4 regions of the Paenibacillus sp. MMS20-IR301 genome follow, and region 4 is predicted to be linked to each of the others. Evidence: riboswitches for the same ligand, from Rfam matches in the RefSeq annotation. Region 4 holds a riboswitch; each other region holds the start of a gene.

Region 1 (7,923 bases), 790 kb from region 4:
GGCTCTGGAGAAGCAGAAGGCGGCGGAGGCCAAAGAAAAGGCGGAGGCCGAGGAGAAGGCTGCTGCCAAGCCTGAGGACGGGACTAAACCAGAAGACACTTCCGCAGACAAACCGGGCGAAGTCACAGACCTCCCGGATCCGGCCGGAAGCGGGCAGCCAGAACCTGCCGCAACACCGGCACCTGAATTAACTGAAGCCACGGCACAGGAACCGCAAGCCACGGCAAGCCCTGTACCTGAGCCAGAACCTGCACCAGATCTCTCTAACTCCCAACAAGACAAAGGCGGAGATTAACATGAAGATTAGAAAATGGATTAGTAACCTGCTCTCTACAGCTATGCTCCTGATCTTCATCCTGCTGGTAGCAGCCGTAGTCGTATCCAAGAGCTCCGGCGGTGAGCCTTCCTTCTTCGGGTATGAAATCAAAACCGTGCTCTCCGGCTCCATGGAGCCAGGCATCCAGACCGGTTCGATTGTAGCCCTGAAGCCTGGCGGAGATATGAACCGGTTCCAGAAGGGGGATGTCATCACCTTCAGAAGCGAGGACAATATTCTGATTACCCACCGGATCGTTGAAGCCACACTTAATTCTGCAACCGGTGAGGCTCTATACCGCACAAAAGGTGATAACAATGATGCTCCTGACATGAATCCTGTCAGCTCGGCCAATGTTGTCGCACAGTACACCGGAACCACTATCCCGTATGTCGGGTATGCCATGAACTTCGCCGTCTCCAAAGCCGGCAGTATAATCCTTATGATTGTGCCGGGCCTGATGCTGCTGTTCTATGCACTCTACAGTTCGTGGAAAGCGCTGAGTGCACTTGAAAAGAAAAACGCGGCACTATCCGCTCCTTCCGCACCCGAAACACCGCAATAATTGTTGTTACCTTCCGTTTACGAACCGGAAGATACAAATATATAGGCGCTGCCTACAACTAATCTCAAACAATTAGAGGAGGAATTATTAATGGGTATCAAGAAAACTTTGGGTCTTGGCGTTGCATCGGCTGCACTTGGTTTGTCTTTAATCGGCGGAGGAACCTTCGCTTACTTCAGCGACACTGCACAGAGCACAGCAACTTTCGCAGCAGGTACACTCGATCTGACTTCGGATCCTTCTGTCATCGTTGATATTTCCAACCTGAAGCCGGGCGATACTGTAACTAAGAACTTCAAACTGAAAAACTCCGGCACCCTTGATATCGGTTCAATCAAGCTCAAAACGACTTCAGAGGTAACCGATACGCTCGGCGACAACAATGGCGTTGACCTGAATAAGTTCATTAAAGTGAAATTCCTCGTGAATAAAGACAAAGCGACCCTCACTTCACCGACAGTGGTCTATGAGACTACACTCGCTGATCTGAAGAATATCACCCCGGATCTTGTAGATAACACCGGAACTTTCATTGAGCAGCTCTTCACTGAAGCTGACGGCATCAAAGCCGGTACGGAGGACAGCTTCACAGTACAGTTTGAATTCGTGGATTCCGGCGAAGCACAGAACTATTTCCAGAAAGATAAAATCAAACTGATCTGGGATTTCGAAGCTAAACAAGGTGCTAAGAAAGCCTACTAAGAACTGATGCGTTGTCTAAAAGCAGTATATCTGAAGCCGGCAACGGTCAAGGTATACTGCTTTTTCTCCCGCCCGCATGATTTTTGTCGGTTTTGCGAATTTTTGTTATACTAGTGTCAAAAAGTACGGAGGGCGTTGTAATCATGTCAGATAATATGGGAAGCCGCATCCATAGGCTTCGTCAGGAGAAGGGTTATTCTCTATCCGAACTGGCGGACAAGGCTGACGTGGCGAAATCATACTTAAGCAATGTGGAACGGAATATTCAATCCAACCCCTCCATTCAATTTATCGAAAAGATTGCTGACGCGCTTCAGGTATCCATTCATGTTTTGCTGTATGGCGGACTCGCTGAGACCGAAGAACCGGCTCTGGACGGAGAATGGTTCAGCCTGGTTCAGGAGGCTATGGCTTCCGGTATAAGCAAGCGTGAATTTAAGGAATTTCTTGATTACCAGAAATGGCGGCTGGACCAGAAGGATAATTGAACAGAATGATCCGGTAAAGCCAGGCGCGGTCCGCTGCACCCGGTTATGCCCCTGCCCGGGAATACAGAAAAGGGCACAGCGTTCTAATCGCTGTGCCCTTTTCTGTATGTATCCCTGCAAGACTGGTTATCCTACATCGCCTGAAGTGCCTTCTCATTAAAAAAACGGCGGATCTCATCCGCCTGGATACCGGCCCGCTTAGCAGCCATGAGCAGATATACCCATTCTAAATCCAGATCAACTGCCTGAAGCTCATCATTCCCCTGGTTGGACTGATCCAAGAAATCTCCTCCTAGAATTTTTCTCGTCCCCAGGCAGTCCGGCCATCATAGTATTTCTACTTTAGATCCGAGACTTTGTGCCCCTGCCTTTCAGCAGGTTTACCCTTTACTGGACCCTTTGTTTTGAAAGGATCTGGATAAAATCAATGAAACCGTTCTCCGCAATAACATTATACAAGAACTTTAACGAAAAGTGTGTCGATATCTGGAATTTTTTTATGTTAAGTTGTGAAGAACCTTAGCTGAAATTGCCTACAGCTTGTATAAATATTCCCATTTTTATTTCAAGCGCCCTCATTCCGTTTAAATATAGTTATTATAGACTTCGCTTCCGTGACACAATATAAGAGTAATTACCCAATTTTATGTTTTGCAACTACAAAAATTCTTAAAAATTTTATTTTTATTTTTTATAGTTTGAACTGGAAAGCTACCTGTTGATTTAGGATACAGGAATGCCCAAAGAGCTTCTTGCTGAACGGCCGAAATTCATTCTATTGTATTCACCTTCTATCCGCGCGACAGCTTATTGTACACGATTGCTGGCCTTCGCTCCCACTAAGGAAGCCAAGCGTGGTGTTGGAGCAAGTTATAGAGGGTCAATCCCCTCTGTCTGGTTCAAATACACTCCCAATCTGACGCATACGGACACCACAGCCTTTGTTCGCTCGAAAAAGGCCATTGGGGCGGGCTTACGGACATGACGGCCCTTATCCGCCGCTTTTCATAGGCAAAATCCACTTTTCCGGTGAAATAACGGCGCTGATGTCCTTAAGGTCCGGCACTCAGGTAGCTTTCTGCAGGCTTAACGTCTCTCATGTCCGTAACGCTAAGCTGGTCCCTTGAACAACCGTTGCGTGGCTGGCTGCATTTTTTAATGGTGGGTACATTCAACCCATTTACCTGCGCGCGGCAGCTCATTGTACATGATTTTCCGCTTAAAGATGAGTTTTGGACTTCCGGCCGCCGTTATTTCCAAATTTTTTGCTGATTACCGCTGTTTATGGTGAACATTCTGTAATTCAGGTTTTCTAAAGTATTTTAGTACAATCTATATAGCATTTTTCTTTACTCCGGCCTTGCCTATAAGATTTATGATTGTTCCGTATGAATCTCATGTTGAATCATACCGTTTTGCGAACGGATTGCCCGAAAGTATGAATTGATTACCCTGCCGGAAAGTAGCACAATAATGGTGAGAATGAAACCGCAAACATTGCAGCTCCGCCTGGTGGCACACTTGTATGCCGCGTGTGGAGTTTATCCGTTAGGAGGACCTATTCATGGCCATCAAAGAGCCCTATACCCATTCCGTCTGGAGCAAATACTACGGCCCCAACCTGGGCTACATCCAGGAGAAATATGAGCAATTCGTCCACAACCCGGCTTCCGTCGAGCCTCACTACCGTGATCTGTTCACTGTATCCGGTCCGCCTCCGCTCGCCCCTGAGACCGACAAGACGCCTCCACCGGCAATTTCCGGGGATACCGAGTGGCTCAGAAAGGCCGTAAAGGCCTCCAAGCTGATGGCCAACATCCGGATCTACGGTCATATGGCTGCGGATATTGATCCGCTGGAGCGGAGCAGCAACCCGATGGCGAAATGGCTGGAGATTGAGACTTACGAGCTCACCCGCGAAGACCTGAATGCCCTGCCCGCATCGCTGATCTGGGAGAATGCCCCGGAGGGCGTGCATACTGCCATGGATGCCGTTCACCGGATGCGCCAGGCATACACGCAGACTATTGCCTATGAGTTCGGGCATGTGCATGATGAACGTGAGCTGCGCTGGCTTAACAGCCAGGCTGAATCGACCACCTCACCGGCTCCCTTGAACAATGCAGAACGCAAGGAGCTGCTGAAGCGGCTGATTCAGGTAGAGCAGTTCGAGACCTTCCTGCATAAGACATTCGTCGGCCAGAAGCGCTTCAGCCTGGAAGGCAATGATGCCCTTGTCCCTATGCTGGATGAGATTGTACGGGCTGCCGCCCATGACGGCGCTGAACATATTCTTATGGGGATGGCTCACCGCGGAAGACTAAACGTGCTTGCCCATATTCTGGGCAAACCTTATGATATTATTTTCTCGGAATTCCACCACTCGCCGAACAAGGAGCTGTTCCCGTCCGAAGGCTCCATGGGGATTAACTATGGCTGGACCGGCGATGTGAAATACCATCTGGGAGCTGACCGGGCTGTCCGTGAGGGCGAAACCGTGCGCACCCGGATTACGCTCGCCAACAACCCGAGCCATCTGGAGTTCGTTAATCCTGTAGTAGAAGGCTTCACACGCGCAGCACAGGAGGAACGCAGTGCTCCGGGCTTGCCTAAGCTGAATACGAATAAGGCGATGGCTGTACTGATGCACGGCGACGCCGCTTTTCCGGGCGAAGGTATTGTTGCTGAAACTCTTAATATCGGCAAACTGCAAGGTTATCAAAACGGCGGTACTGTGCATATTATCGTCAATAACCGGATCGGCTTCACTACGGAAAGTGAAGATTCCCGCTCCACCCACTATGCCAGTGACCTTGCCAAAGGCTATGAGATTCCGGTGGTGCATGTTAATGCAGATGATCCGGAAGCCTGCATTGCTGCCGTCCGGCTGGCCAGTGCTTACCGCCACCAGTTCAAGAAGGATTTCCTGATTGATCTGATCGGCTACCGCCGCCACGGCCATAACGAAATGGATGATCCGGATACTACCCAGCCGCTGGTCTACAGCAAGGTCCGCAGTCATCCTACAGTCTACCGGGTATACGCTGAACGGCTGCAGCGCGAGAAGGTGGTTACCGCGGAGGATGTGCAGCGGATGATTACGGATGCCGATCAGGTGCTGCAGCAGGCCTTCGACCAGATGAAGGAAGGCAAACAGAAGAGCGCGGAATCCAAAGCCTCCGTAGCCCTGGACACATCTTCTCCGCCTCAGCGCATGACAGCAGTTCCGCTGTCCAGTCTGCAGGAGATCAACCGTGAGCTGCTTAGCGTTCCGGATGGCTTCACAGTCTATCCGAAGCTGGAGCGGATTCTGAAGCGCCGCAAGGATTCCCTGAATGACGGTGAACGGGTCGACTGGGCGCTCGCCGAAACGCTGGCCTTCGCCACCATCCTGAAGGACGGCACTCCGATCCGGCTCAGCGGCCAGGATTCACAGCGCGGCACCTTTGCCCACCGGCATCTGGTCCTCCATGACAGTGAGAGCGGTGAACTTTTCTCTCCGCTGCATCAGCTGACGAATTCCCGCGCCTCCTTCGGCGTCTACAACAGCCCGCTGTCGGAAGCCTCTGTACTCGGCTATGAATATGGCTATAATGTTTTTGCACCGGAGACCTTCGTGCTCTGGGAAGCGCAGTACGGCGATTTCGCCAATGCCGCCCAGGTCATTATAGACCAGTTCATCGCCGCCGGCCGGGCCAAATGGACACAGCGCAGCAATCTTACCATCCTGCTCCCTCATGGCTATGAAGGCCAGGGGCCGGAGCACTCGAGCGGCAGGCTGGAGCGTTTTCTGCAGCTGTCTGCAGAGGAGAACTGGACTGTCGCGAACCTGACCTCCGCCGCCCAGTATTTCCACCTGCTGCGCCGCCAGGCTGCCCTGTGCGGCCAGGGGGATGCCCGGCCGCTGGTTATCATGGCACCGAAGAGTCTGATCCGCAATCCGCGCAGCACCTCAGCCGGAGCAGACCTCGCCTCCGGCACCTTCCAGCCGGTGCTGCCCGAGCCGCTGCTTGGCAAGAATCCCGGCGAGGTCAAGCGCCTCGTCGTGTGCAGCGGCAAGGTCGCTATCGACCTGCAGGCTGAGCTTGAGGGAGCGCGCGGCCAGGACTTCTCCTGGCTCCATATTCTCCGCCTGGAGCAGCTGTATCCGTTCCCGGAACGTGAGCTTGGCACCTATCTCAGCAGCTTCGGCTCCCTGGAGGAGATCGTCTGGGTGCAGGAGGAACCGAAGAATATGGGCGGCTGGAGCTATGCCGAACCCCGCCTGCGGGCTATCGCCCCGCAGCAGGCGGTCCAGTACATCGGCCGTCCGGAGCGCTCCAGCCCGGCCAGCGGCTATGCGGATGTACACAGCTTCGAGCAGCGGCGCATCGTTAGGGAAGCCCTGAAGTTAAATGCCCCTATACAAGCACCTGTACCGTCCTCCTGAACGCAGGAGGCGGACTCATAATAACGTAATTCACTATATTTGGGGAGGTAACGGCCTGTGTCCGAAATTAAAGTACCCGATCTGGGCGAATCCATTTCCGAGGGAACCATCTACAAATGGCTGGTGAAAGAGGGCGACACTGTCGGCCAGGGTGATGTGCTCGCGGAGCTTGAGACCGATAAGGTCAATCTGGAGATCAGTGCGGAGGAGGATGGCGTAATCTCCTCCATCCTGCGCCAGGCGGGCGAGAACGTTGCCGTTGGCGAAGCCATCGGCATTATCGGCAGCCCCGCCGGGCTGGACGCTGACGGCGCAGCGCCGTCAGCGCCTGCACCTGCAGCAGCGGCTGAGCCTGCCGCTGCCGTAACCGCCCCAGCCGCCGAAGCTGCGGCCGGGGGCACTGCGGCCCTGGCCTCGCCGGGGGCGCGCAAGCTGGCCCGGGAGCGGGGCATCGACCTCGGCGAGGTCAGTCCCCGCGACCCCATCGGCCGGATTGCCCAGGCCGATGTGAACGGGCATGGCGCAGCCGTGCCGCAGGCCGCTGCGCCTGCCGCTCCGGCGCCGGCACGGCCGGAGCCGGTGAAGCCCGCGCTGCAGGCAGCGGGCAAGGCACCGCACGCTGAGGATGGCAAAGCCACCGAGCGCAAGCGCATGTCGCGGCGGCGGCTGACGATCGCCAGCCGCCTCGTCGAAGCGCAGCAGACGGCCGCGATGCTGACCACCTTCAACGAGGTGGACATGACCGCGATTCTCGACATCCGCAAGCGCCGCAAGGATGCCTTCAAGGAGAAGCATGATGTCGGACTCGGCTTCATGTCCTTCTTCACCAAAGCCGTAATCGGCGCGCTCAAGGCTTATCCGCTGCTGAATGCCGAGATCGACGGTGAGGATCTCCTGCTGAAGAAGTATTACGACATCGGCATTGCCGTTGCCGCCAAAGAGGGCCTGGTCGTGCCGGTCGTCCGCGATGCGGACCGGCTCAGCTTCCCGGAAATCGAGCGGCAGATCGGTGAGCTCGCCGCCAAAGCACGCACGAATACGCTTAGCTTGCCTGAGCTGCAAGGCGGTACATTCACGATTACGAATGGCGGTGTATTCGGCTCTCTGCTCTCTACACCAATCCTCAATACCCCGCAGGTCGGCATTCTCGGCATGCACAAAATCCAGCTCCGCCCGATCGCCTTGGACGAGGAGCGGACTGCCAACCGCCCGATGATGTATATCGCTTTGTCTTATGACCACCGGATCGTAGACGGCTCAGAAGCCGTAAGCTTCCTGGTCAAAGTCAAGGAATTGCTGGAGGACCCTGAAGCCTTGCTGCTGGAAGGCTAACCTTCCATTAGCAACCTTAAATCCTGCATCATGGACAAACAGGCATCCGGAGAGCGAACGCTCTGGCCGGATGCCTGTTTGTTGTTAAGCC
Region 2 (7,923 bases), 2.5 Mb from region 4:
ACGGCACTGCGGGAGGTTGACCGGGGAATTATTGAAGCGGCGCAAGGCATGGGGGCATCCACGGGGCAGATCGTTATGCGCGTGCTGCTGCCTGAGGCTCGTCCGGGCCTCTTGGCCGGAGTAACAATTACCATTGTTACACTTGTCTCCTATACCGCTATGTCCGGGATGATCGGCGGCGGCGGGCTGGGTGACCTGGCAATCCGCTACGGGTACTACCGGTATGAGAAGGAAGTTATGCTGATCTCGGTAGCGCTGATGGTCATTCTGGTGCAGCTGCTGCAAATGGCCGGCGACCGGCTGGTCAAACATTTTACACGGAAATAAGGTACGTCCATATAGAGCCTTATTCAACAAACCATACTGATTTGAGGGGGATTTACAGATGAAAAAAGTACTGCTCACATTCTTCAGCTTGACCATGGTATTGGTGCTTGCAGCTTGCGGCAACAATAACGCGGCGAACAATGCAGCGAATTCCGCGGCTACCACTGCACCGACAGAAGCTGCTGCGGCTGAGCCGACAACTGAACCTGCTGCTGAACCGGTAACCCTGGTGGTTGGAGCTTCGCCTGTACCGCATGCGGAAATCCTGAAAGCTATTGCTCCGCTGCTCGAGGCACAAGGCATTAAGCTTGAGATCAAAGAATTCACGGACTATATCCTTCCGAATACACAGCTGGCCGAGAAGGGGCTCGATGCGAACTTCTTCCAGCACAAGCCTTATCTTGATGACCAGAACGCGAAGAACGGTACAGATCTTGTATCTGTGACTGCTGTTCACGTTGAGCCTTTCGGCGCTTATTCCAAAAAAATCAAATCCATCGACGAGCTGGCTGAGGGTGCAAAGGTTGCAATCCCGAACGATGCGACTAACGGCGGACGTGCACTGATCCTGCTGGCTAAGAATGGCCTGATCACCCTGAAGGATGATACCAACATCACTTCCACCAAAGCTGATATCACTGACAACCCTAAGAAGCTGGAAATCATCGAACTGGATGCAGCAATGCTGCCGCGTCAGCTGGATGAAGTGGATATCGCGCTGATCAACACGAACTATGCGCTGGAAGCAGGCCTGGTACCGACTAAGGACGCTTTGTTCATCGAGGGCGGAGACTCCCCGTATGCGAACCTGCTGGTAGCCCGTCCTGACAACAAGGATTCCGATGCGATTCAGAAGCTGGCTGCAGCGCTGACCTCTCCGGAAGCTAAAGCCTTCATCGAAGAGAAATACCAGGGTTCGATTATCCCTGCATTCTAAGCTTGAATCTTAAGCTTAAGCTGAGTAGTTGAAGAGAAGACCAGAGCTTGCTCCGTTAGCCTTATGGCTGCTGAAGCGGACTCTGGTCTATTTTTGTTGCTTAGGATGGTTTCAACATTCCAATTTCTCGCAATAGGCGAATATTGTTCCTAATCGGGCTGTAAGGTTGCCGCTATATATAAAATTTAATATAATAAAATGGCCCCACAAAGTGGAGCTCTGGCTTCGATGATTAATCAGGCACTTTGCAGGGACCCCGAAAAACATTAATTCATAGCTCATAAAAAAATCCCGGCGCTTCTTCAGCAGAAGGCCGGGATGGTTATGAAACGGGATTAGAATACTTGAATAACTTCTTCAATGCCTTCTACTTCTTCGATAAGGGCACGTTCAATCCCGGCCTTCAGCGTGATCGTGGAGCTTGGGCAGCTGCCGCAGGCACCCATAAGCTTCAACTTAACGATGCCGTCTTCTACATCGATCAGTTCTACGTCACCGCCATCGCGCTGCAGGAACGGACGAAGTTTATCAAGCACTTCCAGTACTTCATCATACATGGCTGGGCTTTGTACATTCTCACTCATTTCTCAATCACTCCTTTCGTATGTTTATTATAGTACAAAAAGTTAAAAAATAAAATGGTTTGGGCAGGATAGGGAGATTAACATGAGACCAATTATTGAATTTTGTGCCAGCAATACCGGACATGGCACAGAGGCGCTCAAAGCAAAGCTTGAGCAGAACCCCGAATATGATGTCATTGAATACGGCTGCCTGAGCAACTGCGGGCAATGTTACCTGCAGCCGTTCGCCATGGTCGACGGGGAGATTATCGAAGCGGAATCCCCCGCCGAGCTTGAAGAGGCGATCGAGGCTGCAATCCAGGCCGCAGCGGCCTGGGACAGCCTTGAGATTGATTAAGCGGGAAGCCCGGGAGGTTCTAGCCGAAATGGCGTTTGGACATCCAGAGCACACCGCTCTTGAGCAGGCGCGGAACGCGGCCCATAACAGAGCGGCGGCCCATCAGGCCGAAGCCGGCATTTTTACCAAGTGAACCGAGTGTTCCCTTGAGCTTGATCTTATGCAGCCTTGGTGTTTCATCACGCCACAGGGCCTGAATAATCTGCCCCACCTGCTCTCCCTGCGCCCCTGCCGCCTGTGCGCTGGGTGCAAAGGGCAGGCTGGCGCAGTCGCCGATGACGTATACCTCCGGGTAGTCAGCTACATTATAATACTGGCCGACGATAATCCGTCCTCCGCGGTCCTTCGGAAGCTCCAGCTGCTGCACGACCTGTACCGGCTGAATGCCGGCAGTCCAGACCGTAACATCAGAAGGAATTGCCTGGGTGCCATTGAAGATGGCATCCTTTTCTACATGAGAAACCGATACCCGTCCGATTGTCTCCACCTGATGCTCATTGAACCATTCCTCCACATAGCCGGACAGCTTGGCCGGGAAGGAGGATAATACCCGTTCCCCCCGGTCCAGAATCGTGATGTTGAGGTCCGGCCGGCTCTCCCGCAGCTCCGCAGCAATCTCGACCCCGCTTAGACCCCCGCCGACAATATTCACCTTTCCATAAGGCTTCACATCATTCAGCCGGCGGTACGTTTCCCGGGTTCCAGCGAAGCTCTGAATGCTGCCGGCGTATTGCTCAGCTCCGGGAATGTTATGATAATTATCCGTGCAGCCCAGAGCAATGGCCAGAATATCATAGGCTACGGGCTCTCCGGTGTCGAGAAAAATCAGCCGGCTCTCGAGGTCAATGGAGCCAACCTGCCCATAACGTACAGTCAGCCGGGGATGAACCGGAAACTGAATACGCAGATGATGATCGGCTACAGTCCCTGCGGCCAGTGCATAATATTCTGTCTTGATTCCCTGATACGGCATCCGGTCAACCAGGACGATTTCCACATCATGGGGGAGATGATGATTGAGCAATTGCTGAATGAGGGCAAGACCGCCGTAGCCGCCGCCCAGGACAAGTAGAGTTCTCATGCGTACTGATCTTCCTTTCGGATATGATGCAAGCTGTACATGCAGTTCCGCAGTCCTTGAAGCAGTATTAATTATTCGTATACTTTAATTTCGTTGTAGAAGGTATCGCGTTCTACCGGAATCCGTCCCGCTCCTTTGACAAGCCAGATCAGCTCTTCACGGGTCAGTCCTTCCGGTGTCAATGCGCCTGCAGCGTGGCTGATCCGTTCCTTCAGAATGGTGCCGTGCACATCCGATGCCCCGAAGCTAAGCGCCACCTGGGTCAGCTGTGCTCCGATATTAATGAAGTAAGCTTTAATATGGTCGAAATTATCCAGCATTAAACGGCTGACCGCAATGGTCTTCAGATCCTCATAAGCAGAGTTGCGGCGCATAATGCCTGCATTCTTGTTCTTAGGCTGCATGGAGAGCGGAATGAACACCATGAACCCGCCTGTTTCGTCCTGCAGCTCGCGGATTTGCAGCATATGGCGGATGCGGTCCTCGCGGGACTCAATGGAGCCGTACAGCATCGTGGTATGGGTCTTCATCCCCATCTGATGCGCTGTCCGGTGAACCTCCAGATATTCCTCGACATTCGCTTTGTCGACACGCATTTTTTTGCGGTACTGGTCAGACAGGATCTCAGCCCCGCCTCCGGTGAGTGTCTTCAGTCCGGCAGCGCGCAGCTGCTCCAGCACCTCGCGGATGCTGAGCCCGCTGATGCGGGTGAAGAAGTCGATTTCAGCGGCAGTATAAGCCTTAAGCGTAACTTCAGGGAAGCGCTCATGTAAGGCTCTTAGTGAATCAACATAATACTGGAAGGGTACATGATCATTATGACCCCCGACAATATGGAACTCCCGCACGCCGGGATGGATATGCTGCTCGACATATTGCACCATTTCCTGGCCGGAAAGGGTATAGGCGCCTTCTTCGCCCTCATCCTTGCGGAAATTGCAGAAGGCGCAGCGGGATTCGCAGACATTGGTGAAGTAGAGGCTCATATTTTCAATAAAATAAACTTTATTGCCGTTTTTACGCTGGTTAACCTCTCCCGCCAGCTGTCCGATCGTTAACAAATCGTTGCTCTCATATAAATAAACGCCATCTTCCAAATTTAATCTTTCTCCGCCGCGGACCTTCTCAATGATGTTCGCCATCCGGGCATCCATGTGTGGTGTTATAATAGTAGACATATGATTTCCTCCTGAAGGTAGGCGAGGCGAATGCATCGCAGAATCTTGTGCTAAAAACTAAGCCGGAAACGGTCTCCGTGACAAATTTCCGAATTTTTGCGTATAGCGCTTTACCTATTATAAACCTCTCCCGGGGGGTGAGCAACCGCTGGCAAAGACAGGATAATCCGCTGTAAAGCGCAAATCCGGAGAGTGTTTGTGACTTGAGGGTAAGGGAATAGTGGAGTATACTTAGTTTAAATCAGAATAAAGCTAGGATATACCTCATATTTACCCGTTTCTTAGCTGAATCGTTAGATTGTTACTTACAGCCTGAAGGCTGCTTGATACAAGGGCGTTAGAAGAGGCTGAACCATTTCAATTAGAGGAGGACAATCATGATTACAATCAGTGATACTGCAGCAGTACAATTGAAAGCTATGCTGGCTGAACAGGAAGTGCCGGATATGTTTCTCCGCCTGGGCGTAACAGAGGGGGGCTGCAGCGGCTTCTCCTACGCTATGGGCTTCGACGACAACGAGACTGAGCAGGATGTGTACATGGATGTTGCAGGCCTTAAGGTTATCGTAAGTAAAGATGATATCCGTTACCTGAACGGCCTTGAGATCGACTTCGAGGAATCGGGCATGACGGGCGGCTTCACCATCAATAACCCGAACGCCAGCGCCACCTGCGGCTGTGGTTCGTCGTTCCGTACGAAGGAAGAGGCGGGCAATCCGGCAGCGGAGCCTTGCTGATAGGCAAGTTCGACAACTTCTGAAATTAATGTTATACAATGATAAATTACCTCCTGAAATTGTGTTGATGCTCAGCACAAATTCGGGAGGTTTTTTTATGGAGCAGCAGGGTTTTGAAGAGACCAATTTTGAAATGGAAATATGCGCACTTCTGCATAACATGCGAAATTCCCGGGTTTTGCATCCGTTTTTCGTAAGTTTTCATGTTTTTATTGAAAAAATAGATAAAATACGACAATGTTCACAATAACGACGATATCTTCCTTTATAACTTTAGGGTATTATTACCATGCAGAGAATAGATTGTATATAGAGTTATGTAATGTTATTCGCAATAAAGACTATTTGAATTACCAAAGGCAAACCTGTACGAAAGTCAGGGACGCAAAGCCACGGGCCTTACATTACTGCATCTCACGATGCTGGATTATGGCAGCCGGGCCGCTTTTTCCGGTGGTTTTTTTGCGTTTTTTTGTTTGAAGAATGGAGTGGAGGGAATTTATGGGCAGGAACAAAAAATTTCTGGTTAAGCTGCTGTGTCTGCTGCTGGTAAGCCAGCTGGGGACGTCCTTCATAGGGGGGACAGCAATGAAAGTTTTGGCTCAGGGGGATACATTGAAAATTCATTTTCAGCCCCTTCATGGTTCAGTTCCTGCGGGATATATAGCTGACTATGGGGACATCTATGCTGCAAGGAATGGTCATGAGTATGGCTGGAATAAGGATCACACTACGGCAACAGTAACAAGAAGTACATACCGGGATTCATATAACAACGTATCTGCAACAGAAAGTACATACAGTGACAATATTCATGACACGTTAACGCGAATCAGCCCTGGTGGAGAGTGGGAGATTCAGGTGGATAACGGTAATTATGAAGTAGCTGTAACAGTAGGGGATGCTGTATATGACAGTAAGAATGCACTTGCTGTGGAAGGAACGGAATTTTGGAGCGATATGAACCTGAAGGCTGGAGAGCATGCGACCCGGTCAAAGATTGTAACAGTCACAGACGGGAAACTTACAGTGAGCCAGATTGACGGTCCAGATGTAGAGACGGCACTGAATACGGTAGAGATTACACTGGTGAATATGTTTACTCCGGTAATTTCACCTCCGAGGATCGGACTTCCCGCTGAGCAGAACAAGATTGCCGGGAACAAGGTTCTAATGTCCGGCACAATGATAAATGTACATAGTGCACCGCCGTATACATATGTAAATGGATTACGGGAAGAAATCTCCCGGCACATGAGTGAACAGGTTGCAGGCATCAGCGAGCAGGTACAGCAGTATGAGCATGCTGCAACTGTGGTGAACGGATCAGATGCTGCTGCTATACAGCAGAAGATTCTCTCAGAAACACAGAGTCCTGCTGTCATCAGATCCGGACACTTAAATCTGGAAGCGAGCGTTACCTTCGGAAGTCCGGATAAGCCGGTAATCCTCATCGTTGACGGGATCAATTCGAATCAGAATTTAACTATCACAGTCTATGGATCATTAATTCTGCGCGGCGGGCTTAATGCGAATGCACCCTTGACTGTTCAAATCATGAATAGCAGCAATACTGTACCGGATGGAAATCTGTGGGTACAGGGGGCTTTTCAACTGAATAATAACTTAAAGTTCCATGTGGATAATGAACTGTATGCCGGCTCACTGACTTATAACGGAGGAACCCTTCAGATTGAGGCCAAACGTGTACTGGTACAGGGCAATATGAATATCAACACTAATGTAACCATGAACATAGAAGAAGAGATGTCGGCAGGAGAGATCGTCTCTAATAATCTATTAGCTAATCTGAATGTTAAGAAAGGCGATTTGTTTGTTCGTGATAACGTCAGTGTAAATAATAATTTGAATATTACTACGGGAGGCTTGTTTGCTGTAGGCGGCAATCTGATTACCAATCAAAGACCGCAGATTCATACAGGAAATGGTACGGAAGGGCAGACCCTGCTGAAATATGTCCTATCGGGTCTGAAAGCGGAATATTTCAGCGGCAACAACTTTACCGGGCAAAAAGCTGTGAAGCTGGATGAGTCCGTCTTCTTGTCGGGACAACCAGTGCTTCCGGTATCCGGTATTGCCAATCAGCATTTCTCAGTCAGATGGACCGGGCAAGTACAGCCTAAGTATTCCGGTCTATATACCTTCTCTGTTAATACCGGCGGCGGGGTCCGGCTATGGGTAGATAATCAGCTGCTCGTCGATAAGTGGAATGCTCAGAACAATACCGGTCAAGGACTTGTTCAACTGCAGGCCGGAGTAAAATATGATCTGAGAATGGAATACGCAAACGATCAGGGAAATCCGCAGGCGAACCTGTTCTGGGAAAGCGACAAACAGTCCAGGGAGGCAGTGCCGTCTGTCTATTTACGTCCATTCGGAATTCCCGAGCCTATTCCAATTCCAGCCGCTACGGCCATCACCTTACAGTGGCCTGCCCAGTTCAATGCGGATGGATATGAAGTGGAGATAGATGGTGAAATTTCGCCGCTCGGGCCTGAAACCGGTTATGTGGCGGATCATCTTAGTCCCGGTACGGAGCATACCTACAGAGTCCGGGCGAATAGTGAAGATATAAAGGGAGAATGGTCACTGCTAACTCCTTATTGGACGCTTCCCGCTGTCCCTCAGAATATCAGCATGGCCTCAACGAGTAATTCTATAACACTGAATTGGGAGCCTGTTATTGGAGCAACCAGCTATGAGGTGGAGGTGAATAACAGC
Region 3 (7,923 bases), 1.6 Mb from region 4:
ATGCCCAGCCGCTGCTGCATCTCCCGCAAAATATATTGCATCTCCGTACGCAGCTTAAGATCCAGCGCCGACAGCGGCTCGTCCAGCAGCAATACCTGCGGCTCATTGACAATTGCCCGGGCAATTGCCACACGTTGCCTTTGTCCGCCGGACATTTCATTAATGGCCCGCTGCTCATAGCCGACCAGGTTGACGAAGCGCAGCGCTTCCTGCACCTTTTGCGTAATGACATCCTTCTTCAGCTTCTTGATCCGCAGTCCGAAAGCTACATTCTCAAATACGTTCAGATGCGGGAACAAAGCATAATCCTGAAAAACCGTATTTACCTGCCGCTCGTTAGCGGGAATATGATTGATGACTTTGCCGTTCAGATAAATGGAACCTTCAGTCGGCTCGGCAAAACCGGCGATGAGCCGCAGTATGGTCGTCTTTCCGCAGCCCGAGGGGCCCAGCAGTGTATAGAATTTGCCGCGTTCAATTTCGAAGCTTACGCCTTTTAATACTGCCTCTTCGTCGTCATATTGCTTAATTACCTGATCAAATGAAATGATAGTGCCTTCCGGGGTAGCTATAGCTAACAACCTCCCTTACCTTATGTAGTACAACCTATTTTACCCGCTTCCTGCGGGAGACAATCCGTCCAGGCAGCATGCCATGCGGTGATAAGCGACATTTCCTCCTCTGGTTCGACAGACTTCAATATATATAGCATAAAGGAATAATCCTTTATATGCGATAGTTTACAATGTAAAAATTAGTCCGTGAAACTTAACAAGTTCGTAAAAACTGAAGCCGGTCAGGCACGTTTGGGGGTGCTATAATGAAAACGGCTGAAAATCATGTTAATTTTCTCACTTTTATGAAAGAAGATGAAATCAATGAACGAGGGGTTACAGGACCGCCTTGAAAAATACGGATTATCGCTTTATATGATACGCATTACGCTCGCTGCTTCACTCTCCTGGGTGGCGGTGCACAGCCTTTACGGGGACCATTATCTGTACTTTGCACCGCTGGCGGCAATTCTGATTACCCAGAGCAGTGTTAAAGCTTCCCTCGAAAAAGGCGCCTACCGGCTGCTGGGCATTGTGCTCGGCGGGATCGTCAGCCTGATTGTCGGCCGCTTCTTCGATGTAGGCGCGCTCTCCATTCTGCTGATGCTGCTGCTCGGCATAGGCGTAGCCACCGCGTGCCGGATTAATATCCAGGCTGTGTCGCAGGTCGGCGTAACCTCCGTTCTGGCGCTTACCTTCTATCATGATGGGTATATTGTCTGGAGAGTCGCCGAAACGCTAATCGGCGTGCTGATCGCCTTAGCCATAAATATGATTATCGTTCCGCCCAAAGGGTTCGTCAAGGTCAAGAGCTTGGCACTTGAAGGCAGTCTCCTTCTGTCTGATGCCTTAAGCGGCCTGACCGCCGGCAGCCGGGGTACCGCATCAGCCCCTGCAGCGCTTAAGCAGTCCGGTGAGCTGCTGGCAAAGAGTGACCGGCTGCAGAAGGAGCTGCATTACACGCTGTCCCATTTCCCGTGCCGCAAAGAGCTGGGTGCTTTATCACAGGCCACATCCCATCTCGGCAGGATACACGCATACGTTAAGGGTATTGCCGAGGAGATCGCTCTGCTGCCGGCACATTATGCTGCAGCAGACTGGATGATTGAGGTTGTGACGGCTACTGCGGACTGCATTGCTTTATACGGTACCCGGACACTGTCAGATGCTGAGTGCGGACGCTCCCTTCCAGAGAGCCTGCGCCGTGCCCGTGATGTACAGCTGGCCTGGTTCGCTGAACTGCAGGGGGAGTGCCCGCTCGCCGCATTCCGTGATCTCGGGGCAGTCTTCTCCCATCTGAACCGGATTCTTGAAGAGATTGAACGTGCTGATTACGCGGCAGTCTCAGCTGCCGCCCAGCCGGCCAAGGCCAATACAGCGCGCGCTGTGCGCTTTCTGCAAAAGGGACTCTCTCATAAGCTATAAGCTTGGGGGGTGTCCCTTTTTTTACATTCAGCCGGGATTTCACTGGATACCGTTACCATTATAACCAAATCTCCTATATGCTGTAAGCTCTGGTAAAGCCTATTTTTTTGCGCCCTGGCAATGCATATTTTAAGATTATTAATAAATTGGCAGAATTGAGTTGAAAAATAGCTTCTTAAGTACTAGAATTAAGCTTGTTTGCAGAAGTTTCTGTTACACCCAGAAACCAGTTATGATCTTTTTTGTCGATAACAGTCGATTCGAAATTGCCTCATGCTGAGTGTATATCATTGATCTATTTCTAAAGGCAAACTTTCCGAAAGGTTAGGACGCAAAGCCATGGGCCTAAAAGCGCAGATATGCCGCGTTTACGGTCGCCAGGCTGCCAATAGAGACCACGTAAGCCAGCTGCGGCCAAGAAGGCGTTCCCGGGCTTTATGATGCTCTTTTCTGTACGAATGCCATTGATTATACGAAAAGCGAGGTTAAGAACATGCCCCAGCAGTTCATTGATCCATCCCGGTTTGAATTCATGGAATCCCTGATGCTTGAACGTAACGGCTTCCTGGATTCATTCTCTGCAGAAGGCCTGGCCCCCAGCGGGACCAACGGAGATAAGAACGGAATTATTCTTGTGCAGAACAATCAGGTCTTTGTCACCCCGCCGCTGCTTGGCGGCAAGCCCGCCAGAATCTCAGCGGTTCCCCCTGTAGTTCTGAAGCTCAACTGGAAGACGATAACGGAACCTACCGAGGTGACCTCGGCAGATCATATTACCTGGGAGATCTGCGAGAAGCCGCAGTATCAGATTACCGTCTCTCCTGATAAGCTCAAGGTGCATTCCACTTTATACCGCGTGGAGAAGTATGCCTGGAATCTGGTTAATTGCCCCGCCTCCTTCGAGGCTGCAGTCCGGGCTGAGCCTAACCGGGCAATGCTGCTGTCCACGCTCACCATAGAAAAGATTCTCTCTGCTCTGGACAACCCTGTTATACTGCGTAATCTTAATATTCCTGCCCTGTACGCAGAGCTGGACAACCCTACATATCTTCCCGTCTGTATTGCCGAAGGAAGAGCCCCCCGGCCCGGCAGGGCATCACGGCTGGTATTGTCTCTTCCGGAGCATACGCATGCAGGAAACGGAATGCTGCTTGAGCAAGAAGCCGCGGAAACAGCAAGCCTGCTGGATTACCTCAGGTTTCCGGGCGCCCCTTTCGCGTGGGAGGGAGAGGCATTTGCCCGCAAGCTGCCGCCCGAAGAAGGAATTCCCGGATTCGACGTAGATGGAAGCGTGCTGCCGCCGCCTTCGCCGCAGGATTTCCCTTTCACAGGGGGACAGGCTGCCCGGCTCCTTCAGGACGGAGGCATCGCCGCTCTGCGGTCCGGCAGGCCGCGGATCTGCGGCAGCACCGGCAGTGCCCAGACCTGCGATATGCCGGCAAGCCTCCTGCTCACCAAAGAGCTGGCAGCGGAGTCTACGGATATTATGTTCGCCGGTGACATTATTGTTCCGGCTTCCATCAGTGGCCCCCTGCGGATTGAAGCGTTAGGAAATGTCTATATTTACGGCAGCATCCGGCAATCCACAATTACGGCCACCGGAAGCATATATATAAGCGGTGAGGCTATAGACTCCTGCCTCTACGCAGGTCAGGCCGGAGTGGAGCAGAACCGTCTGCACAGCTTCTCCAAGCTGCTTGCGGCAGAAGCAGCGGCCCTGCAGGAGGCTGCCCGTCAGTTGGCCAAGAATGTGGAATCCCGCCAGCAGTCTGTTAAATACGGCCTGGTTGTTATGCTGCTGCTGGAGGATAAGTTCAGCCATATTGATCCTCTGGTCAGTGATCTGCAGTCCGCCCTGCTCTCCATGAACCCTGCCTTCCAGCTCAGCGCAGAGCGGCTTAAGCATATGCTGGAGGTATTCTCTCATCCGGGACAATTCACAGAATTCATTACAGACAGTGTCCTCACCACCTTCTGCAGTCTGCTTCATAACCTCTCAGACAGCATTACGCAGCTCTATGAGGAATATGCTGTCATTGACATTGCCCGCTTACAGGGCAATGTCCAGCAATCCGGCGGCCGGCTGATCCAGCGGGAGCTGCAGCATCTGTAATGACGCAATATACCGGCTTTCAGAGTTTGTTACATAACATAAACGGCTGCAGTCCCGCCAGGCGGGGCTGCAGCCGTTTATTCTGTCAGTGCGTCCTGGCCAGCCTGACATTGACCAGAATAATGCTGCCCACGATCAGCAGCATGCCGATCACCAGATTCAGTGTAATCTGCTCATGCAGCAGAACCACACTTGAACCGATTGAGATCAGCGGAATCAGGAAGGTGAACGAGCCCACCTTGCCGGCTTCGCCTTCATTGATCAGCTTGAAGTAGACCATCCACCCCAGCGCGATTACAAAGACCGCGATGAATAACGTATTTACAATAAATGCCGGACTCCAGGTAATATCCCCCCAGCTCTCGGATGCTGAACCCGCAGCCAGCAGAATCAGTCCGCCGATCATAATCTGCATGGCCGTCATCCACAGCATATCCACCCGCGCCGCATTCCGTTTCGTATAGACCGTAGCCAGTGCCCAGCTAAGCGCACTGGCTAAAGCCAGAATCACACCGGCAGCAGAGATGCTTCCGGTGAATCCCCCAAGGCTCAATGAACCTACACCGAGGAAGCCGATGATGAGCCCGGCAATCTTCAGCCCGTACATCCGCTCGCCAAGCCAGAGCCAGGCAAAGATTCCAAGCAGCACCGGCTGGAGGAAGACAATGGCCGAGAATAGCCCGGAAGGCACATACTGCAGGCCAATCGTCTGGAAGCCGTAGTAGAAGACAATACTAAGGAAAGCCGACACCAGATAGACCGGCCAGAGCTGTCTGAAATGCAGCTGCCCCCGTCTCGGCAGGGCGGCAATAATCAGTATAATGCCAGCGGCTACTGTACGGATTCCCGCGAACAGTAGCGGCGGGGCGTAAGTTAAGGCAATCTTGGAGAGCGGCCAGTTGATGCCCCAGACAATCACAAGGAATACTAACAAGCCTATGGTTTGCTTCCGCTTCTGCATCACTGCACCTCTTGTTCTGTTTTATTTCAAAATGATACAATAGAACCAGTCATAATTGAAATGAATTATTCTCATGAGGGGCATACCAGATTCGTTATGAACAATACGCAAATCCGTCTGTTTGTCTTAATTGCCGAGAGCCGCAGCTTCACCAAGGCAGGCCTTGAGCTGAATATGACACAGCCCGCAGTCAGCCGGGCGATCTCAGCGCTTGAGGCTGAGCTGGATGTGAAGCTGCTGCTGCGCGACCGGCGCAGCGGACTGAAGCTGACCGGCATCGGTGAGCGCCTGCTCGTCATCTGCCGCGGCATTCTGGGCGGCTTCAACAAGATCGAGCAAGAGATTGCTGCCGAGAAGGGACTGGAGAAGGGGCAGCTCCGCATCGGCGCCTTCCCGGTAGCGGCCGCCCATTTCATTCCGTCCATTATCCGGGCCATCTCGGCCAAATACCCGGGAGTTGAACTTAGCCTGCATGAAGGCTCGGTAGCCGAGGTGAAGGAGTGGCTGGATACCAGATTCATTGACGTCGGCTTAGTCATTCCGCCAGTGGAGGAATTTGCTGCTCTGCCCCTGTTCCGGGAGAAGCTCTATGCTGTCCTGCCCGGCAATCACCCGCTTGCACAGAAGCCCTCCATTACAGTGCAGGAGCTGGAGACTGAACCCATGCTGCTCTGCCGGTCGGGGTACGAGCCTCCGGTAGTCGATTTATTCCGCAGGGCCGGCTGCCGGCTTAATGTGAAATACGAGGTTAACAGCTATATTACCGCGCTGAATATGATCAATGAGGGACTCGCTGCCGGCGTAATGTCCCAGCTCTCCCTCCTGTCCCTGCCGCCGAATGTGGCAGTCCGGGAGCTGGCGGAGGAGGCTTACCGCGATATCCATGTTGTGGTCCCTTCGCTGGAGGAGGCCTCTATCGCCGTCCGTCTGTTCATCGATACGGCTCTGCAGCTGTTCTCCGGCGGGGCAGCTGCAGAGCCGATCCATACTGCTAATATCCATAAGGAGTGATATTCATGAAATACAACCGCATGGGCAACAGCGGGCTGCAGGTATCTGCCCTTGGTCTTGGAACGAACGCGTTCGGCAAGCGTGCGGATCAGGAGACTTCCATCCGGATTATTCATGCGGCGCTGGATCAGGGTATAAATTTCATTGATACCGCCAACATATATGCCGGCTCTGAATCAGAGCGGATCATCGGTCTCGCGCTGGAGGGCAGACGCCAGGAAGCGGTGCTTGCTACCAAAGCCGGGCTGCCGAAGCATGAAGGCCCCGGCGGGAGCGGCTCTTCCCGCCACCATCTGATGCAGGAGCTGGAGGGCAGCCTCCGCCGGCTGAAGAGTGATTATGTTGATTTGTATCAGATTCATACCTTCGATCCCTACACGCCGCTGGAGGAGACTCTCCGTACGCTTGACGATATGATCTCCGCAGGCAAAGTACGCTATATCGGCGCTTCCAATTATGCCGCCTGGGAGCTGATGAAGGCGCTGGGGATCAGTGAGGCCCGCCACTGGGCCAAGTTTGTCTCCATTCAGTGCAGCTATTCGCTGGCTGACCGCACACCGGAGGCTGAGCTGGTTCCGCTCAGCCTGGATCAGGGACTGGGCATTATCCCTTACTTCCCGCTGGCCGGCGGCATTCTCACCGGCAAGTATGCCGGCAGCGACACCGTACCGGAGGGGTCCAGAGCAGTGACAGACCCGAACTTCCGCCGCTTCCTGACTCCGGAACGCATTGCACTCGGGGAACGGGTAAGCGCGGCCGCCGCAGAGCTGGACACAACGCCTGCGGCGCTGTCCCTGGCCTGGCTGATGAACCAGCCTGCCGTGTCCACAGTGATTGTCGGCGCAACCCGGGTAGAGCAGTTGCAGCATAATCTGCAGAGCCTGAAGGTCCAGCTGAATACTGAGACGCTTGCGCAGCTGGAGCTGGAGCAGGCCAGCGCCGCGTTCCGCACCGGCGAGCCGTTCGCTGTCTACCGGCTGCCATAATGCAGCTGGCTGCTTATATACAGCAAAGCGAGTCCCTGGTATGGCGGGGACTCGCTTTGCTCGTAAGATAGGCTGCCGGGTTACTTCATATTGCACCGGAGCTGCATATTGGTTGTTATACCGCTGCGATAAACATTTCCATATCTTCCTGCACAGTGGTGATGCCTCCGATGCCAAAGCTGTCTACCAGCACTTTGGCTACATTAGGCGAAAGGAACGCCGGAAGGGTAGGCCCGAGGTGAATATTCTTCACACCCAGATGCAGCAGCGCCAGCAGCACGATAACTGCCTTTTGTTCATACCAGGCAATGTTGTAGGAGATCGGAAGATCATTGATGTCTTCGAGGCCGAACACTTCCTTCAGCTTCAGCGCTATGACCACTAGCGAGTAAGAATCATTGCACTGGCCGGCGTCAAGCACACGCGGAATTCCCCCGATGTCGCCCAGCGGCAGCTTGTTGTATTTGTATTTGGCACAGCCGGCGGTAAGAATCACTGTATCGCTTGGCAGCTCCGCCGCGAAGTCCCTGTAATAATTCCGGCTCTTCATCCGCCCGTCGCAGCCGGCCATGACGAAGAACTGTTTGATCGCGCCGCTCTTCACCGCATCTACCACCTGATCCGCCACATTCATTACAGCCGCATGCGCGAAGCCGCCGACGATCTCCCCGGTCTCGATTTCAACAGGAGCACTGCACTGCTTAGCCTGCTCAATCAGGGCAGAGAAATCCTTCCGCCCGTCGGCCCCTGGCGCAATATGCTGAACCCCCGGATAACCGGTGTTCCCTGTCGTATACAACCGGTTCTTATAGCTTTCTTTAGGCGGTACAATGCAGTTGGTCGTCATTAGAACCGGACCGCCGAAGCTATCGA
Region 4 (7,923 bases):
GCTCTTCGTCCCATCCTTGCCGAAGACCGAAACCGACAACAGAATCAAGATAATCAGTGCTGCAAATTTTAGTAGCAAAAGCTGGGGCTTGCCGGTTTTTTTGTTCGTCCTGGTCTTCATTCCCTTGTCCTCGCTTTCTGCCGGGGGCGGCTGACCTTATAGCGGTTAACGTAAAGCTGCAATTACAAGACCCGGCTTCATGATCTTAGGGAAGCATCAGCGCATTCCGGGGAATCACCGCCTGCTTCTGGCTCGGGCTCTGCCACATCAAACGGACACTGGCATCACCGTAATTCTCGAAATACTCCACTTTAATATCATAGGCTGTTGCTGCCGAGAGCACGATACTGCCCTCCCGGCTGATCCCGCTTTGCTTCTTCCAGCTGTCGATGATCAGCTTGCCGCCGATCCATACCCGGATGCCGTCATCGGAAGAGGCAGTGAAGGTATACTTTTCACTGTAGAGCGGCTTGATTGTACCGGTCCAGCGGACCGAGAAGCTGTCCTCGCCAATCGTCGCGGCCGGTGAGTCTCCATGCCAGTTAAAGTCGATCCTGCTGTCTGTCCGCGTAAGCAGCGGTGCTCCGGACAGCTCCGTATTACCGAAATATTCTCCCTTAAGCCCGTAAGGCGAGGTTACTGCCGGCACACTAGGCCTGGCGATCATATCCTGCTTATAATCCTCCCGTGATACGGTATATTTATTGCTCATAAAGCTTTTGATTTCCTGAAGGTTATTATTTTCAAGCAGCATTTTCCCCCATGTCATCGTATATACCCATTTACTCTGGGTTTGAGACAATATTACAGGGTCTGGAAGCTCTCCGCTCTCCCCGATCCCGATCGGCTTGCCGCCGGCCAGCTTCAGCAGATTCTCGTAATAGGATTGTTTAAAGTCATCGTTATAAATATCCGCTGCCAGTATATCCACTTTGTCTAGGCCGGGATAATACTTGCTGTACGCCTCAGCCCACTCATTCGGCGCATTCGGATTCCAGACCCACAGCAGGTTGTTCAGCTTGTGCTTGTTAACCATACGGTCGTACACAATGTCCCATAGCCGGTTGAAATTATCCTTTTGCCCCCACCAGAACCAGTTGCCGTTCATTTCATGATAAGGACGCCACAAAACAGGAACTCCGGCATCCCGCAGCTCCCCCAAGTACACGGCAACCTCGTCCAGGTCGGCAATCAGGGCTTTGTACTGCTGGGTTCCAGGAGTGACATAAGCATCGAATTTATCCTGGCTCAGGCTCATATGCACATTAGCCCATTCCGGAGAGGTGCCGGGCAAATTCTGATGGAAGGTCATCGCCACAATGCCCCCGCCCTGATGCCATTTAATAGCACTGTCTATAACAGCCTGGCGTTGCCGGGCGATCGTTGCCTCGCTCTGGTTATTGATAGCTCCAAGCTCGTAGCCATGCAGAACGGCATACTGTCCGCTGGCATTTTTGAGTTTATTGTTGAATTCATCAGGACTTTCCAGGTAATCATGCTGGCCGGAGATCATGGACTTGCCGCCCAGATCAATCAGGTAGCTTAACAGCGAAGCAGCCTCTTCTGAGGCAGAGGGATTAATCGGAGTAACAGCTGCGGCAGGAGTTGCGGCGGGAGCCGTGTCCATGACACGGGTTACGGGAAGGCTCCGCACCTCGGACCATGGCAACAGCGTGAGAATAAAAATAATGGGAAGCAAAGTTGTATACAGCTGGTACTTACGGTAAGTGTTCAATGTAATCTCCTTCCTCCAGCCTCTGCTGCCGCCATAGCTCCGGGAGATTGTGCCTCTTATGCAGACCGCTTCCGTTCTGCCCGGAGATCTATAGCTCAGTAGCCCTGCTGAACAGCAGGGCTATCAAGAGTGGACTATATTAGGATTTAATATTGTAACGTCTTAACCAGTATCAGCGCCAAGCATGACTACAGCCGTTGAGCCCGCGTAATCTTAGGAAGCAGACGGGAGAAACAGAGCGCTGGCCGGAACCGTTCCTTTGGTTTGGCTCGGACTGGACCACATCAGGCGCGCATTCGCATCCCCTTGGTTCTCGTAATACTCCACCTGGATATCATACAGCATCCCGGCAGTCAGACTGATGCTTCCCGTGCGTTCTGTTCCGCTCTGCTTCGTCCAGCTGTCGATCACAAGCTCGCCGTTAATTCGCACGCGGATACCATCATCGGAAGTGGTATAGATCTGATAAGTCTCTGTATAGAGCGGTTTGATCTTGCCGCTCCAGCGGACAGAGAAGAAATCTATGCCAATTGCCGCATCCGGTGTACCCTGCCGCCAATTGAAATCAAGTGCTGCATCGGTACGTACCACTGCCGGGGCACCTGACAGCGTCATATTATTGAAATATTCCGCGTAAAGCCCGTTAGCGGGGGGCGCCTCAACCACAACCTGCTGCGGCGCTGCTGTCGGTGTTGGTGCCGCTGTCGGTGTTGGCGTTGGTGCCGCTGTCGGCGTTGCTATCGGCGTTGGCGTTGGTGCCGCTGTCGGCGTTGCTGTCGGCACCGGTGTTGCTGTCAGTGTCGGCGTCGGTGCTGTCGTTGGTGTTGATACTGGTGACGGCGTTGCTGTCGGTACAGCCGCAGCCGGAGCTGCGGATAGAGCCTTATCAGCAGCAACCGCTGAATTTGGCATATACAATGCGCTGGCCGGCACAGTTGCTTTTGCTTGACTGGCGCTCTGCCACATCAGACGAATATTGGCATCGCCTGCATTCTCGTAATATTCCACCTTGATGTCATACAGTTGGCCTGCCTTCAGGGCTATGCTTCCTGTACGCTCTGTTCCGCTCTGCTTAGTCCAGCTGTCAATGACAGCTGTGCCGTCAACATAGACACGGATCCCGTCATCAGAGGTTGTGATGATCTGATAGGTTTCACTGTATGCCGGCTTAATCTGGCCGGTCCAGCGGATTGAGAAGTTATCCACGCCAAGCGCGGCATCCGGCGACCCCTGACGCCAGTTGAAATTCAGCAGATCGTCATTGCGTACCAGCACCGGTGTGCCGGAGAGGGTCATATTCTTGAAATATTCTCCGCGCAGGCCATTCTGGAGCGGTGCCTGCACTGAATCACTGACAGGTACAATTGTTGGAACAGGCATTGGTGTTGCTGTCGGTGACGGCACCGGTGTCGCTGTCGGTGACGGCGTTGGTGTCGCTGTCGGTGACGGCGTTGGTGTCGCTGTCGGTGACGGCGTCGGTGTTGCTGTCGGTAACGGCGTTGGTGTCGCTGTCGGTGACGGCGTTGGAGTTGCTGCCGCTGCTGCCTTGTACTGATCCTTGGTTAATGTGTAGCTGTCGCCCATGAAGCCTTTAATAGTAGCATCACTATTATTTTCATACAGCATTTTTCCCCAGGTCATCATATATACCCAGTTCTTCTGGGAGAGCTGCAGCTTCTGTGTGCTTGGCATTTCCCCGTTCTCGCCAATGGCAATAGGTTTGCCGTTCGCCAGGCTAAGCAGGCCGTCATAGTATTTATTCATATAGTCGTTATCATATATATCTGCTGCGAGCACATCCACCTTGTCTGCTCCCGGATAAGTCAGTGCGTAAGGATCAGACCAGGCATTCGGTGCATTAGGATTCCAGACCCACAGCAGGTTGTTTAATTGATGAACGTTTACGAAACGGTCATACATAATATTCCATAATTTAGCGAAGTTATTTTTCTTCCCCCACCAGAACCAGTCACCGTTCATTTCATGATAAGGTCTCCAGAGTACAGGAACCCCTGCATCCTTCAGGCTTTTCAGCGAAACGGCCACCTTGTCCAGGTCTGCAATCAGGGCCGTATACTGCGTCGTACCCGGAGTAACATATTTATTGAACTCTTCCTGGCTCAGGCTCTTCTGCACATTGGACCACAGATAAGGGGTGCCGGGCAGGTTCTCGTGAAAAGTCATAGCCACGATGCCCCCGCTTTTATACCAGCTGATTGCGCTGTTCACTACATTTCTGCGTTGTGCCGCTGCGGTGCTTTCCGATTGGCCGCTGATAACACCCAGCTCATAACCGTGAAGGGCTGCGTACTGGCCGCTGGTTCCCTTCAGCTTATTGCTGAATTCATCCGGGCTCTCCAGATAGTCGTGCTGTCCTGTAATGATGCCTTTACCTGTGATGGAATACAGATCACTGAGTAGTTTGACTGCTTCTGCCGATGCCGACGGGTTAACAGGCGCCTTGGAGCTGGAAGCCGCTTCAGCAGTTGAAGCCAGCCCGCCCAGGGCTGCAGGTATTGCAGACACAAACAAGGCCAGTGACAGCACAGTGCACAGCAAACGGGACTTACGGTAAGTTTTCAAAATTTCCTCTTCCTTTCGGTAGCCAGGCTGCCACTCTTGCGAAGGCCCTATAGCTTTGCGTCCCTATCTTTCGATTAGGTTTGCCTTTGTCGTTTTGGAAGGATGAATCCCTCTTACCGTAAGTATCGTCGCTATTTATTTTTAATTTAGAGCAAAAATAAAAATTTCTTAATAAATAGTGCTAAATACCTGTTTTGATTTTGTTACAATTGGTTAAATAGATTAATTAGGCCTACGAGATAAACTGGTGTAAAGCTATATCCTCCCAGTCCAGAGTGATGCGGATATTATCTTCCTCCACCAGTTCAGAGCCGCTCTGCACCTCAATAAATTCCACATCTGTAAGTGCCAGGATTGCATGCTTGGTACCTTCCGGTATCCGTACAACATCCCCTGCCTTTACCTTATGCATCTTTTCGTTAATGACAATGCTTGCCTCACCGCTGACAAACGTCCAGATTTCACTGCGTTTGTGATGCAACTGATAGCTGATATTTTTACCTTCGTTAATGAAAATCCGCTTCGTCAGCACTTCATTGCCTTCATCATACTTCACATAATCGATTACCTTGTAGTGGCCCCAGCGACGCTCTTCGTACATCGGTCTTTGTTCAAAAGTTTTCAGTACCTCCTTGATCCGCGGGCTCTCCGCCTTGTGCGTAACCAGGATACCGTCCGGGCTGGCAGCGATAATCAGATCCTTCGCCCCGATTACTGTAATCGGAATATCCAGCTCATTGATAAGGCTGGTACCCTCGGAATCTGCCGTCACGAACCCTTTGCCGACATGATTACTGGTCATCTCCTCGGTCAGGGTATTCCAGGTGCCCAGGTCTTTCCAGAATCCGGCGTACGGCTGAACTACGATATTCTCCTCTTTCTCGACCACTTCATAATCGAAGCTGATCGAGGACAGCAGTTTGTACTGCTTTTGCAGCTCCTCATAGTTCAGCGGGAGGCCTTTGCGCTGCAGAATATCCAGCAGATACCCGAGCCGGAAAGCGAAGACACCGCAGTTCCAGAGTGCATTCCGGCTGATCAGCTCCTCTGCCTGCCTGCGGTCCGGCTTCTCCTGGAAGTGGCTCACCTGCAGATACCCGCTCTCGCCTGCTGCGGCGCTGGTAGGAATAATATAGCCGTATTTCTCGGAGGCGTGCTCCGGTACTACGCCCATGAGCGCCAGATTCGCACCGCTCTCAAGCATCGTACTCTCCAGCTGCAGCACCGTATCGAAAAAGGATGATTCCACATAAGGGTCGACGGGCAGAATCGCCACGGTCTCTGCCGGTGAAACACCGGCGATGGAATACAGATAAGCGGCCGTCAGCGCAATGGCGGGGAAGGTATCCCGGCGCTCCGGCTCCACGATAATCGGCACCTCGCCGCCGAGCTGACTCTGAATCATCTCCACCTGGCTGCGGCCGGTTGCGAGATAGGATGACTCCGCTATCCCGGCCTCCTGCAATTGTCTCCACACCCGCTGAACCATCGATTCCGGTTCACCTGCCGGGCTTTCCAGTACCTTCAGAAATTGCTTCGAACGTGAGTCATTCGAGAGCGGCCAGAGCCGCTTGCCTGAACCGCCTGATAAAAGTACTAGTTTCATAGTGAACCCTCCTTATGTGTGTGACGCGTGAATATCGGATTGTTGCTTGGGAGTTTCCTCATAATGGATAGTGGCTACGGTGTAGAAGTAAATGCCCGCGCTGCCGCTTCGCAGCTTATAAGCAAATCTGCATCCGGTAGAATTAGGGGGCACTTTTACCTCTATTTCACGCATTTGGCCCGCATCCGGTGAAATTAGGGGCACTTTTACCTCTATTTCACGCATTTGGCCCGCATTTGGTGAAATTAGGGGCACTTTTGCTCCTATTTCACGCATTTGGCCCGCATCCGGCGGAATTAGGGGCACTTTTGCTCCTATTTCACGCATTTGGCCTGCATCCGGCGAAATTAGGGGCACTTTTGCTCCTATTTCACGCATTTAGCCCGCATCCGGCGGAATTAAGGGTACTTTTACCTCTATTTCTCCCATTCAGCTCACTCTCGGCGGAAATAGAGGGATTTTTACCTTTAATTCCTTAATAAAGCCCACTTTTGGCGGGATTAGAGGGATTTTTACCTTTAATTGCACCATTCAGCCCATTTTCAGCTGAAATAGAGGGATTTTTCACTTTATTTCTCCCATTCAGCCCACTTTCGGCGGAAATAGAGGGATTTTCACCTTTATTCCCCCATACAGCCCGCACCGGCGGAATTACACCGCCCCGGCAACGCTGGCGGAGAAGCCGCTAAGTCCACCCATCTGCGGGCGGCCGACGGAATGGTACTCCAGGCCGGTGCCCTCAATCTGCTCTTTGGTGTAGACGTTGCGGCCGTCGATCAATATCGGGCGGCGCATACTGTCCGCCAGCTGGTGCAGGTCGATATCCTTGAACTGGCCCCAGTCGGTCAGGAGGCAGACTGCGTCACTGCCCTCGGCCGCCTCTTCCGCCAGCCCGCACCAGCGCAGCTGCGGATGATCATACCCGCTGCGGAAGTTATCGGCAGCGATGGGATCATACAGCTTCACGATGGCGCCTTCAGCGACCAGCGCCTCGACGATTTCCCGGGCCGGTGCCTCACGGACATCATCCGTGTTCGGCTTGAACGCCAGCCCCCAGATGCCGATTACGGCGCCGCGCAGGCTGCCCAGCGACTCATGCAGCTTCGAGATGATCATGAACCGCTGGCCTTTATTAACCTCAACTACGGATTTCAGCAGCTTGAATTCATAATCCACGTTACCGGCGATCTGGATCAGCGCATTCGTATCCTTCGGGAAACAGGAGCCGCCGTACCCGATACCGGCCTGCAGGAAGGAGGATCCGATTCTCCGGTCCATTCCCATGCCCTCAGCCACTTCGGTTACATCCGCTCCCACTTTTTCACAAATGTTGGCAATTTCGTTTATGAACGATATTTTGGTAGCCAGGAAAGCATTGGAAGCATATTTAATCATCTCGGCGCTGCGGATATCGGTTACGAACACATTGTCCGTGAAGCCCTGGTGAAGCTGGCGCATGGTCTGCTCAAGCTGCGGGTTATCGAGTCCGATTACAATCCGGTCGGGGTGAAGCGTATCGCGGATCGCAGAGCCTTCACGAAGGAATTCAGGAGCGGAGACAATATCGAAGGGGTGATTCGTATGGGAGGCAATCAGCTTGCGGATTCGCTCGTTGGTGCCGACGGGAACGGTTGACTTGGTCATAATAATCTTGTAGCCTTCCATCGCTTCGGCAATCTCTACGGCTGCCCCCTCGATATACTGCAAATCGGCTTCGCCGCCCGGCAGGGAAGGTGTACCTACAGCAAGGATGACAATATCAGAGCGTCTGACCGAATCCTTAAGATCCGCCGAGAAGGATAATCTTCCCTCCCGGAGATTCATCTCAATTAAGGCCTCAATACCCGGTTCATAGATCGGGGATTCCATCCGGTTCAGCTTTTCGATTTTCTGCTCATCCTTATCCACACAGATGACATGATTTCCGTTAAGCGTGAAGCATACGCCTGAGACGAGTCCAACATAACCGGTACCGATTACTGCGAGTTTCATACAATCA

Evidence for each region. Region 4 has a riboswitch for cyclic di-GMP ahead of LOS79_RS19780 (PA14 domain-containing protein). Riboswitches for the same ligand answer to the same signal wherever they lie in the genome.
Region 1: linked by a shared signal. The riboswitch ahead of LOS79_RS23025 (anti-repressor SinI family protein) and the one ahead of LOS79_RS19780 (PA14 domain-containing protein) in region 4 are both predicted to bind cyclic di-GMP.
Region 2: linked by a shared signal. The riboswitch ahead of LOS79_RS30720 (fibronectin type III domain-containing protein) and the one ahead of LOS79_RS19780 (PA14 domain-containing protein) in region 4 are both predicted to bind cyclic di-GMP.
Region 3: linked by a shared signal. The riboswitch ahead of LOS79_RS26430 (flagellar assembly protein A) and the one ahead of LOS79_RS19780 (PA14 domain-containing protein) in region 4 are both predicted to bind cyclic di-GMP.

What each region holds. Positions count from the first base shown of each region.
Region 1 is NZ_CP135275.1:5,394,553-5,402,475, forward strand. It holds gene LOS79_RS23005 (hypothetical protein) at 1-295, shown strand, start outside; gene sipW (signal peptidase I SipW) at 297-881, shown strand; gene LOS79_RS23015 (TasA family protein) at 972-1,583, shown strand; gene LOS79_RS23020 (helix-turn-helix domain-containing protein) at 1,727-2,071, shown strand; gene LOS79_RS23025 (anti-repressor SinI family protein) at 2,203-2,352, opposite strand; cyclic di-GMP riboswitch class I at 2,382-2,466, opposite strand; gene LOS79_RS23030 (2-oxoglutarate dehydrogenase E1 component) at 3,636-6,500, shown strand; gene odhB (2-oxoglutarate dehydrogenase complex dihydrolipoyllysine-residue succinyltransferase) at 6,558-7,832, shown strand.
Region 2 is NZ_CP135275.1:7,135,803-7,143,725, forward strand. It holds gene LOS79_RS30685 (methionine ABC transporter permease) at 1-327, shown strand, start outside; gene LOS79_RS30690 (MetQ/NlpA family ABC transporter substrate-binding protein) at 386-1,264, shown strand; gene LOS79_RS30695 (NifU family protein) at 1,600-1,848, opposite strand; gene LOS79_RS30700 (YuzB family protein) at 1,931-2,185, shown strand; gene LOS79_RS30705 (NAD(P)/FAD-dependent oxidoreductase) at 2,205-3,266, opposite strand; gene mqnE (aminofutalosine synthase MqnE) at 3,338-4,444, opposite strand; gene LOS79_RS30715 (HesB/IscA family protein) at 4,822-5,181, shown strand; cyclic di-GMP riboswitch class I at 5,530-5,630, shown strand; gene LOS79_RS30720 (fibronectin type III domain-containing protein) at 5,683-7,923, shown strand, end outside.
Region 3 is NZ_CP135275.1:6,153,617-6,161,539, reverse strand. It holds gene LOS79_RS26440 (ABC transporter ATP-binding protein) at 1-581, opposite strand, end outside; gene LOS79_RS26435 (FUSC family protein) at 870-1,979, shown strand; cyclic di-GMP riboswitch class I at 2,276-2,369, shown strand; gene LOS79_RS26430 (flagellar assembly protein A) at 2,473-4,092, shown strand; gene LOS79_RS26425 (DMT family transporter) at 4,178-5,053, opposite strand; gene LOS79_RS26420 (LysR family transcriptional regulator) at 5,150-6,064, shown strand; gene LOS79_RS26415 (aldo/keto reductase) at 6,070-7,050, shown strand; gene hcp (hydroxylamine reductase) at 7,166-7,923, opposite strand, start outside.
Region 4 is NZ_CP135275.1:4,599,782-4,607,704, forward strand. It holds gene LOS79_RS19775 (glycosyl hydrolase) at 206-1,735, opposite strand; gene LOS79_RS19780 (PA14 domain-containing protein) at 1,949-4,318, opposite strand; cyclic di-GMP riboswitch class I at 4,333-4,413, opposite strand; gene LOS79_RS19785 (sugar phosphate nucleotidyltransferase) at 4,551-5,924, opposite strand; gene LOS79_RS19790 (hypothetical protein) at 5,937-6,302, opposite strand; gene LOS79_RS19795 (UDP-glucose dehydrogenase family protein) at 6,576-7,916, opposite strand; gene LOS79_RS19800 (glycosyltransferase) at 7,921-7,923, opposite strand, start outside.